2 regions of the Variovorax durovernensis genome follow, and region 2 is predicted to be linked to the other one. Evidence: riboswitches for the same ligand, from Rfam matches in the RefSeq annotation. Region 2 holds a riboswitch; the other holds the start of a gene.

Region 1 (8,907 bases), 3.3 Mb from region 2:
CCTCGACCGCGCCACGATCTACCTGCCGATCATCCTGACGGCGGCCGTCGCGCTCGGCACCTACTGGCTGGTGCGCAATGCGCCCAAGCTGCTTGAGCCCACCGCCAAGGCCGCGCCCACGCATGAGCCCGACTACTTCATGCGCGACTTCGTCATCAAGAACTTCCTGCCGAACGGCGACCTGCGCAGCGAGCTGTATGGCGTCGAAGGCCGGCACTATCCCGATACCGACACCATCGAGGTCGACAAGGTGCGCATGCGCTCCATCTCGCCCGAGGGGCTGGTGACGCGCTCCACCGCCAACCGCGGGCTGTCGAATTCGGACGGCAGCGAGCTGCAGCTGTTCGGCAACGCGATCGTCATCCGCGACCCGTCGGTGGGTCCCGATGGCAAGCCCACGCCGCGCCTGGAGTTCCGCGGCGAGTTCCTGCACGCCTTCGTCGACACCGAGCGCGTCACGTCGAACCAGCCGGTCACGCTGATCCGCGACAAGGACCAGTTCACCGGTGACACGCTCGACTACGACAACCTGAGCGGCGTCGCCAACCTCAAGGGACGGGTGCGCGGCGTGCTGATTCCGTCGGCCGCCGCCGCCGCTCCCGCGCCTGCCAAGAAGCGCTGACAACGAGAAGACCCCGAAAGATCACGCATGACCACCTCGGCCCCGCTCGTCTTCATTACCGGCGCGTCGAGCGGTATCGGCCAGGCCCTGGCCGCGAGCTTCTATGACGCAGGGTATCGGCTGGCGCTGGTGGCCCGGCGCACGGCGGAGATCGAAGCCTGGGCGAAGTCGCGCGGGCTGAGCGCGGACCGCTACCGGGTCTACAACGCCGACGTGGCGCAGACCGACAGCATCGTGGCCGCCGGCAATGACTGCATCGCGCAGCAGGGGCTGCCCGACGTGGTGATCGCCAATGCGGGCATCAGCATCGGCATCGACACCGCGGAGCGCTCGGACCTCGACGTGCTCTCGCAGACCTTCGCCACCAACAACGTCGGGCTGGCTGCAACCTTCCATCCTTTCGTGCGGGCGATGGTGCAACGCGGCAGCGGGCGGCTGGTCGGCATCGGCAGTGTTGCATCCATCCGCGGCCTGCCGGGCCACGGGGCGTACTGCGCGAGCAAGGCCGGAGTGGTCGCGTACTGTGAGAGCCTGCGTGGCGAGCTGCACAACAGCGGTGTGAAGGTGGTCACGCTCTGCCCCGGCTACATCGACACGCCGTTGACGCAGGGCAACCGCTACGGCATGCCCTTCCTCATGAAGGCCGAGGACTTTGCCGCCCAGGCGCTGCGTGCCATCGAGTCCGGCACGAGCTACCGCGTGATTCCGTGGCAGATGGGCGTGGTCGCCAAGATCATGCGCATGCTGCCGAATGCCGTACTCGACCGCGCGGTGCAGGGGCGCGGGCGCAAGAAGCGAAGCGGCGAGGCCTGAGCGGGCGCGAAGAAAAGCGTGCGGCCAAAGAAAAAGGCTCCGGAAGGAGCCTTTTGTGTTTTTTGTGCTTCGAGGTGCAGGGCTCAGTAGCCGCTGTTGCCGCCGCCGCCGTAGCCACCGCCACCACCGCCGCTGCGACCACCGCCGCCACCGCCACGGGGGCCGGCGCCGTAGGGGCTGCGGAAACCGCCGTCGCCACCACCACCGCCGCCACCACTGCGGCCACCGCCGCCGTAGCCGCCGCCACCGCCGGAGCGGCCACCGCCGCCACCACCACCGTAGCCGCCACCACCGCCGCCGCCGTAGCCACCGCCACCACCGCCGCCATAACCACCACCGCCGCCGCCGTAGCCGCCGCCACCGCTACGCGGGGGACGAGCTTCCATGGGACGTGCTTCGTTGACGACGACGCTGCGGCCGCCCAGGGGCTGGCCGTTCATGCCGTTGATGGCGGCCTGTGCTTCCGCGTCACTGCCCATCTCGACGAAGCCGAAGCCCTTCGAGCGGCCGGTGTCGCGCTCCATCATGACCTTGGCGCTGGTCACTGCGCCGAACTGGCCGAAGGCCTGTTCGAGATCACCGTCGCGCACCGAGTAAGGCAAGTTGCCGACGTACAGTTTGTTGCCCATCAAGGGACTCCTATAAACACATCAAGAAAAGCGATGGAGTCCCGAAAGCATCACTCAAACGAGAGCGTCGAGTCGCGCGAAACTGACCGATCACCGAACTGCCTCCCCACCAAAATGAAGTGGGAGGCTCGTGCATTATGGGTGAAATATTCGAAAAGCAAGCAGGAATTTGCTTCTTGAGGTAGCGCCTGTGAAAACAATCAAAAGCTAGCGCCCGCTTACAGGATCAGGTGAGGCCCTTGGCGCTACAGGTAGAATCTCGCCCGTCATTGGGGAGTAGCCGCCTTCCGATTTGCGAGAGGGGCCCGCGTCAACAGACTTGTCCTGCCCCACAGGACATGGCGCGTGCAGTGAGAAAACACCTGGCGAGACCTTTGACCGTGTAACTTCGGGAATATGGCCGAAGGTGTTGCACGGTCAATTGCGTCCTTCGGCCAAGAAACCCCACGTTCAAAAAATGGAAGCTTTTCTCGTTGCAACCGGCGTAGTTGCGCTCGCCGAAATGGGCGACAAGACCCAACTCCTGGCCCTTCTGCTCGCAGCCCGCTTCAGGAAACCCTGGCCCATCGTCCTCGGCATCTTCGCCGCCACCATCATCAACCACGCTCTGGCAGGTGCCGTGGGCAACTACATCACGCGCTGGCTCGGGCCCGAGGTGCTGCGCTGGATTCTTGGCGGCTCGTTCATCGCGATGGCCGTCTGGATGCTGATTCCAGACAAGCTCGACGACGACGATGCCCCGGGCGTGTCGAAGTTCGGCGTCTTTGGCACCACCGTGATCGCGTTCTTCCTCGCCGAGATGGGCGACAAGACCCAGATCGCCACCGTCATGCTGGCCGCCCGCTTCACGCACGACTATTTCTGGGTGGTCGCGGGCACCACGCTGGGCATGATGCTGGCCAACGCGCCGGTGGTGTGGCTCGGCGAGAAGATCGTGCGGCGCGTGCCGATCAAGCTCGTGCACGGCATCTCCGCCGCGATCTTCCTGGTGCTGGGCGTGATCATGATCATCGGCTGGTAAAAAAGCAGAGCCCCTTCCAGAAACACCGCGGAACCGGCTTCGCCGGGCCGCAGGTGTTGCCCCCGAAGGGGGTTGGCGAAGCGACACGCAGTGCGCGCAGCCTGGGGGATATACTCGTGCTGCGCCGATTTGCTTCAGCTTGCGGGCGCTTTATAAATCCAGCTAAAGACAGGCGCGGCAGACCCGGCTCGTTTTTGGCGAGGCCGGGTTTTTCATTCATGTCGTCGTCACCTCCCTTGGTCGTCACTTCGCAGTCGATGCAGTTCGCAGGCCCGCTGGCCCTGCGCAGCGGCGCATCGATCAGCGACTACACGCTCGCCTACGAAACCTACGGCACCCTGAACGCCGATCGCAGCAATGCGGTGCTGGTGTGCCATGCGCTCAACGCCTCGCACCACGTGGCGGGCGTCTACCAGGGCCAAGTCCGCTCCGAGGGCTGGTGGGACAACATGGTGGGTCCGGGCAAGCCGGTGGACACCGACCGCTTCTTCGTGATCGGCGTCAACAACCTCGGCTCCTGCTTCGGCTCGACCGGCCCGATGCACGTCAACCCCGCCACGGGCCGCGTCTACGGCGCCGACTTCCCGGTGGTCACGGTCGAAGACTGGGTCGACGCCCAGGCCGCCCTGCTCGACGCGCTCGGCATCAAGACGCTCGCTGCCGTCATGGGCGGCAGCCTCGGCGGCATGCAGGCGCTGTCGTGGACCTTGCAGTACCCCGATCGCGTGCGCCACGCCGTGGTGGTGGCCAGCGCGCCCAACCTCACGGCCGAGAACATCGCCTTCAACGAGGTTGCGCGCCGCGCCATCGTCACCGACCCCGACTTCCATGGCGGCCATTTCTACGAGCACGGCGTGGTGCCCAAGCGCGGCCTGCGCATCGCGCGGATGATCGGCCACATCACCTACCTCAGCGACGACGTGATGAACGCGAAGTTCGGCCGCATCCTGCGCAGCGCCGTCGAAGGCGAGGCCGCGGGGCTCGACTACCGCTACTCCACGCAAGACGTCGAGTTCCAGATCGAAAGCTACCTGCGCTACCAGGGCGACAAGTTCAGCGAGTACTTCGACGCCAACACTTACCTGCTCATCACTCGCGCGCTCGACTACTTCGACCCCGCGCGCAGCCACGGCGGCAAGCTCAGCACCGCGTTCGCCAATGCCACGGCCAAGTTCCTGCTCGTGAGCTTCAAGACCGACTGGCGCTTCTCGCCCGCGCGCAGCCGCGAACTCGTGAAGGCGCTGCTCGACAACCGCCGCAACGTGAGCTACGCCGAGATCGACGCGCCGCACGGCCACGACGCCTTCCTGCTCGACGACGTGCGCTACATGGGCGTGGTGCGCTCCTACTTCGAGCGCGTCGCCAAGGAGACGAGCGCCGCCGGGCCGCCCCAAGGCGCGGGCCCCCTGAAGGGGGTTGGCGCAGCACTCGAAGCGGCAAGCCTGGGGGGGAGTACTACTGCATGAGCGACCTCGAACATCAACGATTGATCGCGGAGCTGGTGCCCAAGGGCTCGCGCGTGCTCGACCTCGGCTGCGGCGACGGCGCCCTGCTCGACCTGCTGCAGCGCGAGCGCGGCTGCACCGGCTACGGCGTGGAAATTGCCGACGGCAACGTGCTGCAGTGCGTGCGCCGCGGCGTCGACGTGATCCAGCTCAACCTCGACGAAGGCCTGTCGATGTTCGACGACGCTTCGTTCGACGTGGTGCTGCAGATCGACACGCTGCAGCACCTGCGAAATGCCGAGGTGATGCTGCGCGAGACCGCGCGCGTGGGGCGCATCGGCATAGTCGCCTTTCCCAACTTCGCGCACTGGCCCAACCGCCTGAGCGTGGCGCGCGGCCGCATGCCGGTGACGCGCCGCCTGCCCTACCAGTGGTACGACACGCCCAACATCCGCGTCGGCACCTTCAAGGACTTCGAAGTGCTGGCCGGCAAGAACAATCTGCGCGTGCTCGACGCCTTCGGCCTGCAGGACGGCCGCGACGTGCGCTGGCTGCCGAATGCGCGCGCCGGCACCGCGGTCTTCAAGTTCGAGCGCGGCGGCGGCTGAGCCCCTGATGCACGTGATGGACGTGGACCGCAACGCATGAGCTTCACGCTGGCGCAGCCGGTTCACAGCGAACTGCTCATCAAGAAAAGCCGCTTCATCGGCTGCGTGCAGCCGGTGGCCGACCGCGCGGCTGCACTGGCCGTGGTCGCCTCGTTGCGCGCAGAGCATCCCGCCGCGGCGCACGTGTGCTGGGCCTTGATGGCAGGTGGCCAGTCGGCCGCGAACGACGACGGCGAGCCCGGTGGCACCGCGGGACGGCCGATGCTGGAGGTGCTGCGCCACCAGCAGGTCGAAGGCGCGCTCGCGACCGTGGTGCGCTATTTCGGCGGCGTGAAGCTCGGTGCCGGCGGCCTCGTGCGGGCCTACACGGACGCGGTGGCGCAAGCCCTGCTCGGCGCCACGCTCGTGCCGCTGCTGCGCCAGCGCAGCCTGCGATGCATCGTGCCCTACGCGCTCGAAGGGCTGGTGCGGCGTGAACTCGCCTCGGCCGGCGCGGTGCTCGAGAGCGTGCAGCACGGCGACGACGTGCGCTTCGTCTTCACGCTCCCCGAGCCTGATGCCGATGCGTTCATCGCCCGCCTCGGCGATGCTGCGCAAGGGCGCGTCGCCTGGCCGACGGAGTAATCCGCTTCGCCGGCACCGCAGGCGCGGACGCGGGCTCGGGCGCCGTCATCGCAAGAACACCGCGTTGCGCCACAGGCACGGGCACAGCTTCGTCGTTCGGCCCGCGCCGTGCCATTTCTGCCGTCACGATGCCCGTGGGCACCGCCAGCACGCCCCAGCCCAGCAGCATCATCACCGAGGCGATCGCGCGGCCCAGGTCGGTCTTGGGCACGAGGTCGCCGAAGCCCACGGTGGCCATCGTCGAGATGGCCCAGTAGATGGCCACCGGAATGCTCGTGAAGCCGTGCTCGGGCCCTTCGACCACGTACATCAGCGTGCCCATCACCAGCACCACCAGCATCACGAAGCCGACGAACACGGTGATCTTGCGCCGGCTCGACGCCACGGCCATCACCAGCGCGCGGTACTCCACCGAGTAGCGCGACAGCTTGAAGATGCGGAACACGCGCAAGAGGCGCAGGATGCGCACGTCGATCAGGTAGGCCAGTTCGGGCGCGAGGGCCACCAGGAAGGTCGGCAGCAGCGCGAGCAGGTCGATCACGCCGTAGAAGCTCAGCGCATAGCGCAGCGGCTTGTTCACGCAGCACAGCCGCGCGATGTACTCCAGCGTGAACAGGATGGTGAACACCCATTCGAGCGCGTTGAACACCGGGCGCCAGTGCTCGCGGATCGACTGCACGCTGTCCAGGATCACCACCAGCACGCTGGTGACGATGACCGCGATCAGCGCAAGGTCGAACCACAGCCCCGCGCGCGTGTCGGCCTCGAAGATCACCGTGAACAGCGTGCGCCGCCAGCCGTGCGAGGGCTTGTCGAACCGCGAGTCGGTGGCGGCGGGCGTGGAGAGGGCTTCGAGATTCGGGCGGGTCATGCGGGCCATTGTCGTGTCGGTGACGACTTATTCAGTTACGCTTCTTGCGCAATGAAGTGCCGCATGCCGTGAGTGCGTTCTTACGATAGTCCCCTTTCTTGAGGAGCTCCCCATTGGCTACACAGTCCCCCTTCTTCGGCAAGCGTGACCGAGACAACGACTCGCTGACTTCCCGCCCCGCTCCGCTCGTCGGCGCAGCCACCAACCTCTCCGGTTCCCCCGTCAATCCCTCGTCGCTGACCGCCCAGCAAGGCGGCCTCAATGCAGCGGCGGCGGCCCCCGTCGCCAAGGAAGGCGGAAGCAAGCTCACCGTCGGCCCCAACATCAAGCTCAAGGGCGTCGAGATCACCGATTGCGACACGCTCGTGGTCGAAGGCCTGGTCGAGGCCACCATGGATTCGCGCCTGATGCAGATCGCCGAACAGGGCGAGTTCAAGGGCTCGGCCGAAATAGACATCGCCGAAATCCGCGGCGTGTTCGACGGCAACCTCACCGTGCGCGAGAAGCTCGTCATCCACTCCACCGGCAAGGTCACCGGCAAGATCCGCTACGGCAAGATCGTGATCGAAGAAGGCGGCCAGCTGTCGGGCGAGATCAGCTTCGGCGCCAAGGGCTGACGCAGTCTCTGGTTCATCCCGCGCCGCCCGGCTTCACGCAGCCGGCGGCTCCCACCCCAGGCGCTCCAGCAGGGCACCGGCCGCGGCCGGTGCCCTTTCCTTCGCGCCGTTGATGAAGTAGACGAACACGTCGCGCTTCTTCGGTGATTCGGCCCAGCCCTGCGCGCGCTCGGCCCAGGTGTCCAGCGCCTTCGGCGCATAGCCGGCCTTGAGCTTGGCGTCGGCCATCATGAGCCGCGCATAGGCGAAGTCGCCCTCGGGCTCCTCGAACGACGGAAACTTCTCGGCGTCGGTGAACACCGTCGACACCTTGTGCTTCTTCGCGAGCGCCTTGTACGCGGGCACCATGAAGCTCTCGTGCCGCACGTCCATCACGTGGCGCAGCACGCGGCTGCCTTCCTTCTTCGGCAGCAATGAGAGGAAGGCCTCGAAGTCTTCCGCATCGAACTGCTTGGTCGGCATGAACTGCCACACGATCGGGCCCAGCTTGTCGCCCAGCTCGGCCACGCCGCTGTCTATGAAGCGCTTGATCGAGTCGCCCGCGCCCGAAAGCAGCTTGCGGTTGGTCGCGAAGCGCGAGGCCTTGAGCGAGAACATGAAGTCGGCCGGCGTGTCGTCGTGCCACTTCCGGAAGGTCTCGGGCTTGAAGGTGCTGTACTAGGTGCCGTTGATCTCGATGGAGCTGACCTTGCGGCTCGCGTAGTTCAACTCTTTCGCGTGCGCGAGCCCCTTGGGGTAGAAGTTGTCGCGCCAGGGTTCGTAGGTCCAGCCGCCAATACCCACCTTGATATCTACCTTGATCCGAGTCGATGCTGACTTGCTCACATGGCCTCCGGTTTGAGATCGCCCGCACTCTACGCGCGCTCGCCTCAAGGCGCAAAATGCGTCTTTTCGTCCACCCGCGGAGAACCCACCGATGAACGCCCCCCTGCACCGCGAAATGCCCGCCGGCACGCTCGACGCCGAGCGTGCCCTGTCCGACGTCACCGCCCGATGGGACGGCGACATCGTCAAGCAACTCACCGACTACATCGCCATTCCCTCCAAGTCGCCCGGCTTCGACAAGGACTGGGCCGCCAACGGCTACCTCGAGACCGTGCTGCGCAACGCCGCCGCCTGGGTCGAGGCGCAGAAGGTCGAGGGCCTGAAGCTCGAGATCGTGCGGCTCGAGGGCCGCACGCCGGTGCTGTTCTTCGAAGTGCCGGCCACGGGCACCGACATGGACGAGACCGTGCTCATGTACGGCCACCTCGACAAGCAGCCCGAGTTCACCGGCTGGCGCAACGACCTCGGCCCCTGGACGCCCAAGTACGAGAACGGCCTGCTCTACGGCCGCGGCGGCGCCGACGACGGCTATGCGGTTTACGCCAGCGTCGCCGCGCTGCAGGCGCTCAAGGCGCAGGGCGTGGCGCATCCGCGCATCGTCGGCCTGATCGAGACCTGCGAGGAAAGCGGCTCCTACGACCTGCTGCCCTACGTCGACGCGCTGCGTCCGCGCCTGGGCAACGTCGAGCTGGTGATCTGCCTGGATTCCGGCGCCGGCAACTACGACCAGCTCTGGCTCACCACCTCGCTGCGCGGCATGGCCAGCGGCACGCTCAAGGTCGAGGTGCTGACCGAAGGCATCCACTCGGGCGACGCCTCGGGCCTCGTGCCC
Region 2 (8,907 bases):
CCGACGTCGAGATAGTCGATGTTGTCATCGGGCCGCGACCGGCGCCAACGTTCGACGAAGCGTGCGGAAAGACGCCGCGTGTGCGAGCCGTGGGGGTCGATGCCGGAGTGGCCGGGACGCGCGCTGGCGTCGATGTGAAGAAGATTCAGTGGCATGGATGGATGAACGGATGTATCTTGTGGAGCGCTGTCGGAATGACTGCACGGGCCTCCAATCTAGGTTTGGAGCGCTTCCACTACAAACGATCGTTTCTCTTCGAATGAACGAGATTGGCTCATCCATCCGCGCCGCCCGCCAGCTGCCGCCACTGCTCTCGCTGCGTGCCTTCGAGGCCGCGGCAGCGCACCTGAGCTTCCAGCGCGCGGCCCTCGAACTCTCGGTCACCCCCTCGGCCATCAGCCATCAGGTGCGCGCACTCGAAGACACGCTGGGGCAGCCGTTGTTCCGCCGCCTCACACGGCAGCTCGCGCTGACGCCCGCCGGCCAGAGGCTTTTCGACGACCTTCGCATGGGTTTCGACGTGCTCGAGGCCGGCATCGACAAGCTGCGCCGTCCCACCAAATCACCACAGGTCACGCTGACCACCAACACCGCTTTTGCAGCCCGCTGGTTGTTGCCACGCATGGCCGCGTTCCGCGAGGCCTGCCCCGGCATCGAATTGCGGCTGCACGCGAGCGATACGCTGGTCGACCTCGCACGCGGCGACGCCGACATCGCGGTGCGCTCCGGCAGTGGCAACTGGCCCGGACTCACGGTGCGCGAACTGATGCCGGAGCGCTATGCGCCGATGTGCAGCCCGATGCTGGGACTCAAGCGCATGGCCGATCTGCCGAAGCACCAGTTGATTCATTGCAGCTGGCAGCCGCAGGCGCTTGCACCGGCGCTGTGGCCGCGCTGGTTCAAGGAAGCAGGCATCGCGCAGCGGCATGTACGCACGGCGAAGGCCCCGTCGGGCCTGTCGTTCTCCGACGAGACGCATGCAATGCTCGCAGCGCTCGGCGGACACGGTGTCGCGCTGCTGAGCCTGACGCTCTCGGCGGAAGAACTGCGCAATGGCGCGCTGGTGCAGCCGTTCGGGCCGGCGCTCGACACGGGAAGCTACTTTCTTGCGACCGCGAACGGACGGGAGCGAGAGCCGGCGGTTCGTGCGGTGTGGGAGTGGATCGGGTCGCAGGCTCCAGGCCCGGCAGAAGGCTTGGCCTGAAGACCTGACCGGCGCTGCGCAACGTCAGCGCTCGGTCTTGCTCAGGAGCGTTGGAACGACATACCCGTCGCGGTACACGCCTTCGATGATTCCCTCTACCCGATCGGTCGAATGCGCTGCCACGAACTTCCCCTCCGCTTGCCGGTAGACGACGATGGTGCAGGACGAGCGCTTGCTGAGAATGCGGGCAACGCCGGTGGCCTGGCGAAGGGTCGGGTACGTCTCCATGGAGATCCTTGGCTGTCTTATTCCCTGGATCGTAGTCTTTAGGTACTCAAGACTTGCTCGGGGCTTCTCCTGAGCAGCGTGGACGCCGGATCTGAAATGGGCCGAATTTGTGACTTATTTGCATTTTCATGCAATACCTTCGTCGGGTGTTGGCGAACGCCGCCCCGTTCATGAAGCGGTACCGTAGGCCAATGAAACAGCCAGCTCCGGCATTTTCACAAGCAACGCTTCGATCGCGCGACGCAGCGCGGCCTCCCGGGGAACAACGGCATCCCCGATCACGCCCGCGTCGAGCGTGAAACGCAGCAGGGTTCCGTCTCGCTCCTGCGTCGGTTCGAGCATCACCGGCTCGCACAGATTGCCGCGAACAAAACGCAACGACGCGGACTTTCCGCCTTGCGCGATCTTCGCCGTCAGCTCGCTGCAGGCAGCATTGAGAACGGCAAGGCCGATACGGCAGAACTCGGAGCCCACCTCGATGTGCTTCTTGTGCGAATGGCACGCAGCATGAATCGTGAGGAACATTTCAGCGATGGTCCCACCAGGGTGCCCGGGTGCGGGCTCCAGGGGCATGCCACTGTCGTACCACACCTTCACGCAAGAGCCGTCCACTTGCAGATGAATGGCCGTACAACAGCCGTCCATGGCATCGTCGATGGCATGGCACAGCGCCTGCATCACGAGCGTGGCTGCAAGATCGCCATCACCGAGATCGAAATACATCCCGGGCCGACGGCGTACCACCTCGGCTCCCGTCAGAATCGTGATTTCTCCGAGAGGATGCTCGATGCTCATGTGCGTGGACTCTCTTGCCTGTGGCCCGGTATCCTGCAAGCCTCAGGCCAGCCCGTTCAGATGTTCGTAGAGGATGAAGAACCCGATCCCGATCAGCAGCACGCCGCCGACGATCTCCGCGCGCTTGCCGACGACGGCGCCCAGCACGCGTCCCACCATCACGCCAAGCGTCACCATCGTCAGCGTGGCAAGGCCGATGGCGAGCGCGGTCCAGGCTATGTTGACGTTGATGAAGGCTAGCCCGACGCCCACGGCCATCGCGTCGATGCTGGTCGCGAAACCGGTGATGGCCAGGGTCCAGAAGGAGTTGCGGTTGGGCTTGTCGTCCACCGCGTCGGGCGTGCCGCAGCCCTCCCAGATCATTCGCAGCCCCAGCACGCTGAGCAGCGTGACCGCGATCCAGTGGTCCCACCGCTCGACGTAACTGGCGGCGGCCAGGCCGGCAGCCCAGCCGATGACAGGCGTTATCGCCTCGATGACGCCGAAGATGACGCCCGTGCGCAAGGCTTCGCGCCAGGAGGGTTTGCGCAGTGCTGCGCCCTTGCCGACAGCAGCGGCGAAAGCATCCGTCGACATGGCGAATGCAAGAAGGATCGTGGAGGCGATGTTCATGTTGGAAGTAGCAAGCAAGGCCGGTTCAAGACGCCGCGGCGCACGAACCCGCCGGCCAAAGCCGCGTCCGTACACCGCTGGTCTCGCCAACCTTTCGGCTGCTCACGCCACGGTCGCGAGGTGCGAACCGAGTATGTTGACGTGAGCGCTTCCGAAGTCCGGAAGCCGGCTACTCCCCAAGGGAGCGGCGATTCTAATTGCCTGCTTGCACGGGCTCTGTGACAGCGCCTGTTCTGGCTGTAGGGCTTTGCTACATTCGATCGCCGTCAGGTCGTCGCCCCGGCCTACTTTCAACCTGCTGAAATCTCCATGGTTCTCGTTGCCGGCTTGACCCCAAGGACGCGCAAGCCTGGACCGGCAGAGCCGACGCCCTCGCGTCGGGCGCCTACAACCTGCGCTTCAAGGACATGATCGCCGCGCTGGACAACGCGCGGGAGGCTTCTCCGCCCGAGAAGCAAGCCCTGCTGCTCAAGGCGCATGTGGAAAAAGTCAAGGCGGTACTGTTCCCGCTCCATGCGGCCGCACGCGACCAACTCGTGGCGAATCGGTTGTTGCGCCCGCGGCAGCCCTGGTCAGGGTGTTCGAGCAACTGGTAAAGCGGTAGCGTCGAGGATCGGGCCGATGCGTTGCGAAGCGAAGGGCAGCGACAGCGCCTTCAGAACCTGCCGCACTTAAGCGTCGCATAAGTTTCGGTTCGGACAATCATCCGCAGCAGCCCATTCCTCTCCTCCCTCCTCCAGGGCTGCTCTTGACCCGCCACGGCGGGTTTTTCTTTGTGCTTCCTCATGCCCCGCTTCCGTCCAGCGGCTGCAGACTTCTCACCCACTCGAACACCGCCGCCACTGCGGGCTCCGATCGCCGCGCCTCGGGGCACACCAGATGGAATGGCAACCCGGGCAGCTCCGGGCCGAAAGGCTTCACCAGGTTGCCCGCACGCAGTTCGTCCGCAATCAGCGCCAGGCTCATCAGCGCCACGCCCTGGCCCTGCAGCGCGGCCGACACGGTGTGTGTCTCGTCCGAGAACACCGGTCCCGCCGACACATCGAGTCCGGGCACCTGCGCCTGCTCCTGCCATGCGGTCCAAGTGCCCGGCTGGCTCCTGCTGCCGGGCAACGCGAAGTGCAGCAGCATGTGCCGTGTCAGGTCGCCCCGCTTTTTCAGCTTGAGCACGGGGCTGCACGCTGGCGCAAACACGTTGTCGAACAGCTTCTCGGCCACCATGCCCGGCCACTGCCCGCGTCCGTAGCGGATGGCGATGTCGGCGGTGACGCCGTCGAGCGCCACCGCTTCGTGCGATGCGTGGATGCGCAAGTCCAGCTTCGGATGCAGCGCCCGCAAGGCACCGACCCTCGGCAGCAGCCAGCGAGCCGCAACGGCCGGCGTGGCCGAGAGTGTGATGGCCTGCCGCTGCGGCGGTGCCCGAAGCCGTGCCACGGCATTTGCCATTGCATTGAACGATTCGCTCAGCACCGCCTGCAACTCGCGCCCCTGCGGCGTGAGCACCAGTTGCCTCGGCTGGCGAATGAAGAGCGCGACGCCGAGCGAGTCTTCCAGTTGCCGCACCTGATGGCTGATGGCTGTAGGCGTGACCGACAACTCGCTGGCCGCGAGCTTGGCGCTGCAATGCCGCGCTGCCGCCTCGAAGGCACGCAGCGACGCCAGTGGCGGGAGTTGGCGCAGATTGCTCATGAATGAATTAATTTTTCAGCAATGCAAAGAAATCATCGTTTGTTGCGCTCCGGATGCTTGGATAAATTGAGAACCGTGTCAAGCAGACAGCTGAAACAGCTTCATCCCACCAAGCAACGAAGAGGATCCGACCATGACCACCCTGCTCCACATCGACGCCAGCGCCCGCCCCGGTTTTTCTGGCACGCATGCCCACGGATCGCACTCGCGCAGGCTCAGCCGGCATTTCGTATCAGCCTGGCGTGCCGCACGGCCGGACGACGAGGTGATCTACCGCGACATCGGCGCCACGCCGCCGGGCCACGTTACCGGCGAATGGATCGCCTCGGGCTACACCCCGGCCGCCGAGCGCGAGCCCTGGATGCATGCAGTGCTCGCGGAAAGCGACACGCTGATCGCCGAAGTCCGCCGCGCCGACCTGCTCGTGATCGGCGTGCCGATGTACAACTTCGGAATGCCGGCGCCGCTGAAGTCGTGGATCGACAACATCGTGCGCATCGGCGCGACCTTCGACTTCGACCGAACCCGCGACAACCCTTACGTGCCGCTGCTGGCAGAGCGCCGTCGCCGCACGGTGCTGCTCACTTCATGCGGCAGCAGCGGCTACGGGCCCGGCGAGTTCCAGGCGGGAATGGACTTGCTGACACCCGGCATCACCGCCCCGCTGGCACTGCTGGGGCTCACCGAAATGCACAGCGTGGGTATCGAGCACGCCGAAGACCACGGCGACCTGCTCGACCGGTCGATCGCCGCCGCGCTAGCCCGCGTCGAGACGCTGGTGGGTGAGCTGCAGGCCGCGGCCTGAAGAATCAGGCCGAGCGCAGTTGCTCGCGCAGCTTCTGCCCGATTTCCGGCCGTTCGAGGAACGGGTCGGCCGGGTTCGTGACCGACACGATGTTCTCCATGCGGCTGCGCACGTTGCCCAGCGCCTTCGGATGGCTGAACACGTAGAACTGGTTGTCGCTGATGGCCTCGAACACCTTGGCCGCCACTTCGGCCGCCGTGATCTTGCCGCTGCTCACCGCCTTGTTGCTCATGGCCTGGCCGATGAGCTGGCTCTTGGTGAGTTCGCTGTCCTTCGGCGCGTTGGGGCGGTTGCGTTCGCTGCTCGTGATGCCGGTGGGCACGAAGTAAGGGCACAGCAGGCTCGCGCCGATCTGGTCGGTGACGAGGTTCAGGTCCTGGTACATCGTCTCCGTCAGGCTCACGACGGCTGCCTTGGCGGCGTTGTAGATGCCCATGTTTGGCGGGGTGAGCAGGCCGGCCATGCTGGCGGTGTTGGTGATGTGGCCGCGATAGGACGGGTCCTTGGCGGCGGCTTCGAGCATCATCGGCGTGAACAGGCGCACGCCGTGGATCACGCCCCACAGGTCGACGCCCAGCACCCATTCCCAGTCGGCCACGGTGTTCTCCCACACCAGGCCGCCGGCGCCCACGCCCGCGTTGTTGAACACGAAGTGAGGCGCGCCGAAGCGTTCCTTCACGGCGGCGGCCAGCGCTTCCATCTGCGCCGCGTCGGACACGTCGACCTTGCGCGCCAGCACCTGCACGCCGGCGGCTTCCATCTCGGCCTTCGCCTTGTCGAGGGCGTCCTGCTGCACGTCGACCAGCACGAGGTTCATGCCGCGCGCCGCGCCGATGCGCGCGCATTCGAGTCCGAAGCCCGAGCCCGCGCCGGTGAGAACGGCGGTCTTGCCCTTGAAGTCCTGAATCATTTGCCGGTGTCCTTCTTTTGTTGAATGTCTCTGACGTTGAAGGCGCTATTGAAATACGGAAAGCGCGCGGGCGCAGTCACGAAGGTGCCCGCCGCACGGGCTCAGGCGTCCGCCTTCTTCAGCACATAGCCGATGCGCGGAAAGTGCACATGCACCGTTCCAACGCGCTCGCCGGTACGCTCCAGCGTGTAGTGCGTGCGCGTGGCCGCGACCAGCGTGCCTGGCGTCTCTTCGAGGCCGAAGCTCTCGGCGCGGATGGTGACGGCGCTGCCCAGCGGAATGCCGTGGTCGTCCTGGAAGGTGCTGTCGGTCAGCAGCGTGTGCGGCGTGGCAGCCTTGGCCGCTGCGATGGCCTCGTCGCTCGTGAACTTCTCCGGCGCACCGTGGCCGATGGCCGCCATGCGGTCCATCCAGTCGACCACCGCGGGCGTGAGGTCGAGGATGGTTCGCACCGACTCGATGCGGCGCGTGTACCAGAGGGGGTGGTAGGCAGAGAAGTCCGCAATGCTCGGCACCTCGCCCAGCAGGAACGGCTTGTCGTCAAGCATGTCCGACAGCCGGCGCAGGTACGACTTGTAGGCGCTGGTGGCGTCGGCCGGGCGCAGGCGGGTCATGTTGCCGGCGCTCATCTTGCCGCGGTCTTCGCCGAAGGCCTTGGCGGCCTCGGGCGGCGCCTTGGCGAACACTTCGGCCGCGCCCCTGGGCTGCAGGTTCCAGGCCATCGCGGCCCAGAACAGCGTGGTGTCGGCCCACTGCGCGAGGATGCGCGACAGGCCCTTCTCCGGTTCGGGGTAGAGCGTGGGCTCGGGCTGCAGGTGCTCCAGCACGTCGGCAATGAGCGCGCTGTCGCAGTACATGTCCGCGCCGATCTGCAGGAACGGCGTCTTGCGGTAGCCGCCGGTGAGCGTTTCCACATCGGGCTTGGGCATGATCGGCGGAATGAAGACCGACTTCCACGGCAGCTTCTTCGCGCCGAGGATCAGCCGCACCTTTTCCGAGAACGGCGAGGTGGTGTAGTGATGGAGGATCAGGTCGGCCATGGGTTTTTTCCTGTGGGTTGCTTGGTCGTTGCAGTAAGCCCGGCGCGCGCTCAACAGGGCTGCGCGCGCTGGATGATCGAATCGAAATCCGTTCCGGCGCCGAGCGTGCCGAAAGCGTTGCCCCAGTCTCCGCCGAGGCGCGATGCGCAGAAGGCACCGACCACTGCCGCCGGTGCGGTCTGCGCGAGCAGCGATGCTTGCACGGCCAGCGCCACGTCCTGTGCCAGGCGACGCGCCTCGACTTCGGAGGCCATCGCCTCGATGCGTGCGGGCAGCGCATCGGCAAGACGGTCGAGCGCCGCGTGCTGGCCGCGCGCAGGCGCCAGTTCCTTCGTCAGCGCGGCAATCGCGTCGCCCTTGCGCAGGCCGCGCAGCAGGTCGAGCGCCATGATGTTGCCGGCGCCCTCCCAGATGGAGTTGAGCGGCATCTCGCGGTAGATGCGGGCCATGATGCCTTCGCCGCCCTCTTCCACATAGCCGTTGCCGCCGAGGCATTCCATGGCCTCCTGCGCGAAGTGGCTGCCGCGCTTGCAGATCCAGAACTTGGCGACCGGCGTGAGCAGGCGGGCCATCAGGCGCTCGTGCTCGTCGTCCTGGCGATCGAAGGCTTTCGCGAGGCGGATGGCCAGCGCCGTGGCGGCTTCGCTTTCGAGCGCGAGATCGGCCAGCACGTTCTTCATCAGCGGCTGGTCGATCAGGGGCTTGCCGAAGGCGTTGCGCTGCGTCGCATGGTTGAGCGCGATGCCCAGCGACTGGCGCATCAGCCCGCTGGTGCCCAGCGCGCAGTCGAGCCGGGTCATCGTGCCCATCTCGAGGATCTGCGGAATGCCGCGCCCCTCCTCACCCACCAGCCAGGCGCTGGCGCCCTGCAACTCGACCTCTGAACTCGCGTTGGCCTTGTTGCCGAGCTTGTCCTTCAGGCGCTGGATCTGGATGGCATTGCGCGTGCCGTCGGGCAGCACGCGCGGCAGGAAGAAGCAGCTGAGCCCGGCCGGTGCCTGCGCCAGCACCAGGAAGGCATCACACATCGGCGCCGAGAAGAACCACTTGTGGCCAGTGATGGCGTAGCGCTCGCCCCAGGCATCGCTGCCGTCGTGCACGGCCCGGGTGGTATTGGCCCGCACGTCGGAGCCGCCCTGCTTCTCGGTCATGCCCATGCCCATGGTCACGCCGGGCTTGTCGCTGAAGGGCTTGAGTGCAGGGTCGTACCAGAGGCTGCCGAGCTTCGGGCCCCAGTCAGCGTACACGCCGGCATTGCCGCGCAGCGCGGGCGTGACCGCGTAGGTCATGGAGATGGGGCAGAGAATCGACGGCTCCAGCTCGGTGAAGAGCATGAAGCCAGCCGCGCGCAGAACATGCGGCGACGCGGAGGTGCCGGTCCACGGCGTACCGTGCAGCCCCGCGCCCACGGCGGCGGTCATCAGCACGTGATAGCTCGGATGGAATTCCACCTCGTCGATGCGCCGGCCGAACCGGTCGTGCGTGTGCAGCGCGGGCGTGTGGATGTTGGCCAGCCGCGCATGCGCCTGCATGCCGGCCGAGCCGAGGGCTGAGCCCAGTTCATGCAGCTGTGTCGTCTGCAGCGCGGGGGCGTTGAACTTCAGCGCATCGCGCAGGGGCCGGT

The links. A riboswitch is a leader RNA that binds a small molecule or an ion and turns the genes downstream of it on or off. The one in region 2 is predicted to bind manganese.
Region 1: it holds a riboswitch for manganese, as region 2 does, so the genes downstream of both, ACWV14_RS31950 (TMEM165/GDT1 family protein) here and mntP (manganese efflux pump MntP) in region 2, are expected to answer to the same signal.

What each region holds. Positions count from the first base shown of each region.
Region 1 is NZ_CDRNCW010000001.1:6,717,383-6,726,289, reverse strand. It holds gene lptC (LPS export ABC transporter periplasmic protein LptC) at 1-622, shown strand, start outside; gene ACWV14_RS31960 (SDR family oxidoreductase) at 650-1,435, shown strand; gene ACWV14_RS31955 (RNA recognition motif domain-containing protein) at 1,519-2,064, opposite strand; yybP-ykoY riboswitch at 2,324-2,502, shown strand; gene ACWV14_RS31950 (TMEM165/GDT1 family protein) at 2,522-3,085, shown strand; gene metX (homoserine O-succinyltransferase MetX) at 3,304-4,551, shown strand; gene metW (methionine biosynthesis protein MetW) at 4,548-5,138, shown strand; gene ACWV14_RS31935 (IMPACT family protein) at 5,175-5,762, shown strand; gene ACWV14_RS31930 (ion transporter) at 5,707-6,633, opposite strand; gene ACWV14_RS31925 (bactofilin family protein) at 6,747-7,250, shown strand; partial or broken gene ACWV14_RS31920 (DUF72 domain-containing protein) at 7,284-8,075, opposite strand; gene ACWV14_RS31915 (M20 family metallopeptidase) at 8,167-8,907, shown strand, end outside.
Region 2 is NZ_CDRNCW010000001.1:3,368,650-3,377,556, reverse strand. It holds gene ACWV14_RS16060 (FMN-dependent NADH-azoreductase) at 1-155, opposite strand, end outside; gene ACWV14_RS16055 (LysR substrate-binding domain-containing protein) at 260-1,204, shown strand; gene ACWV14_RS16050 (hypothetical protein) at 1,229-1,432, opposite strand; gene ACWV14_RS16045 (hypothetical protein) at 1,601-2,227, opposite strand; gene mntP (manganese efflux pump MntP) at 2,270-2,839, opposite strand; yybP-ykoY riboswitch at 2,852-3,024, opposite strand; gene ACWV14_RS16035 (hypothetical protein) at 3,247-3,435, shown strand; gene ACWV14_RS16030 (LysR substrate-binding domain-containing protein) at 3,623-4,528, opposite strand; gene ACWV14_RS16025 (FMN-dependent NADH-azoreductase) at 4,662-5,333, shown strand; gene ACWV14_RS16020 (SDR family oxidoreductase) at 5,338-6,243, opposite strand; gene ACWV14_RS16015 (glutathione S-transferase family protein) at 6,345-7,283, opposite strand; gene ACWV14_RS16010 (isovaleryl-CoA dehydrogenase) at 7,334-8,907, opposite strand, start outside.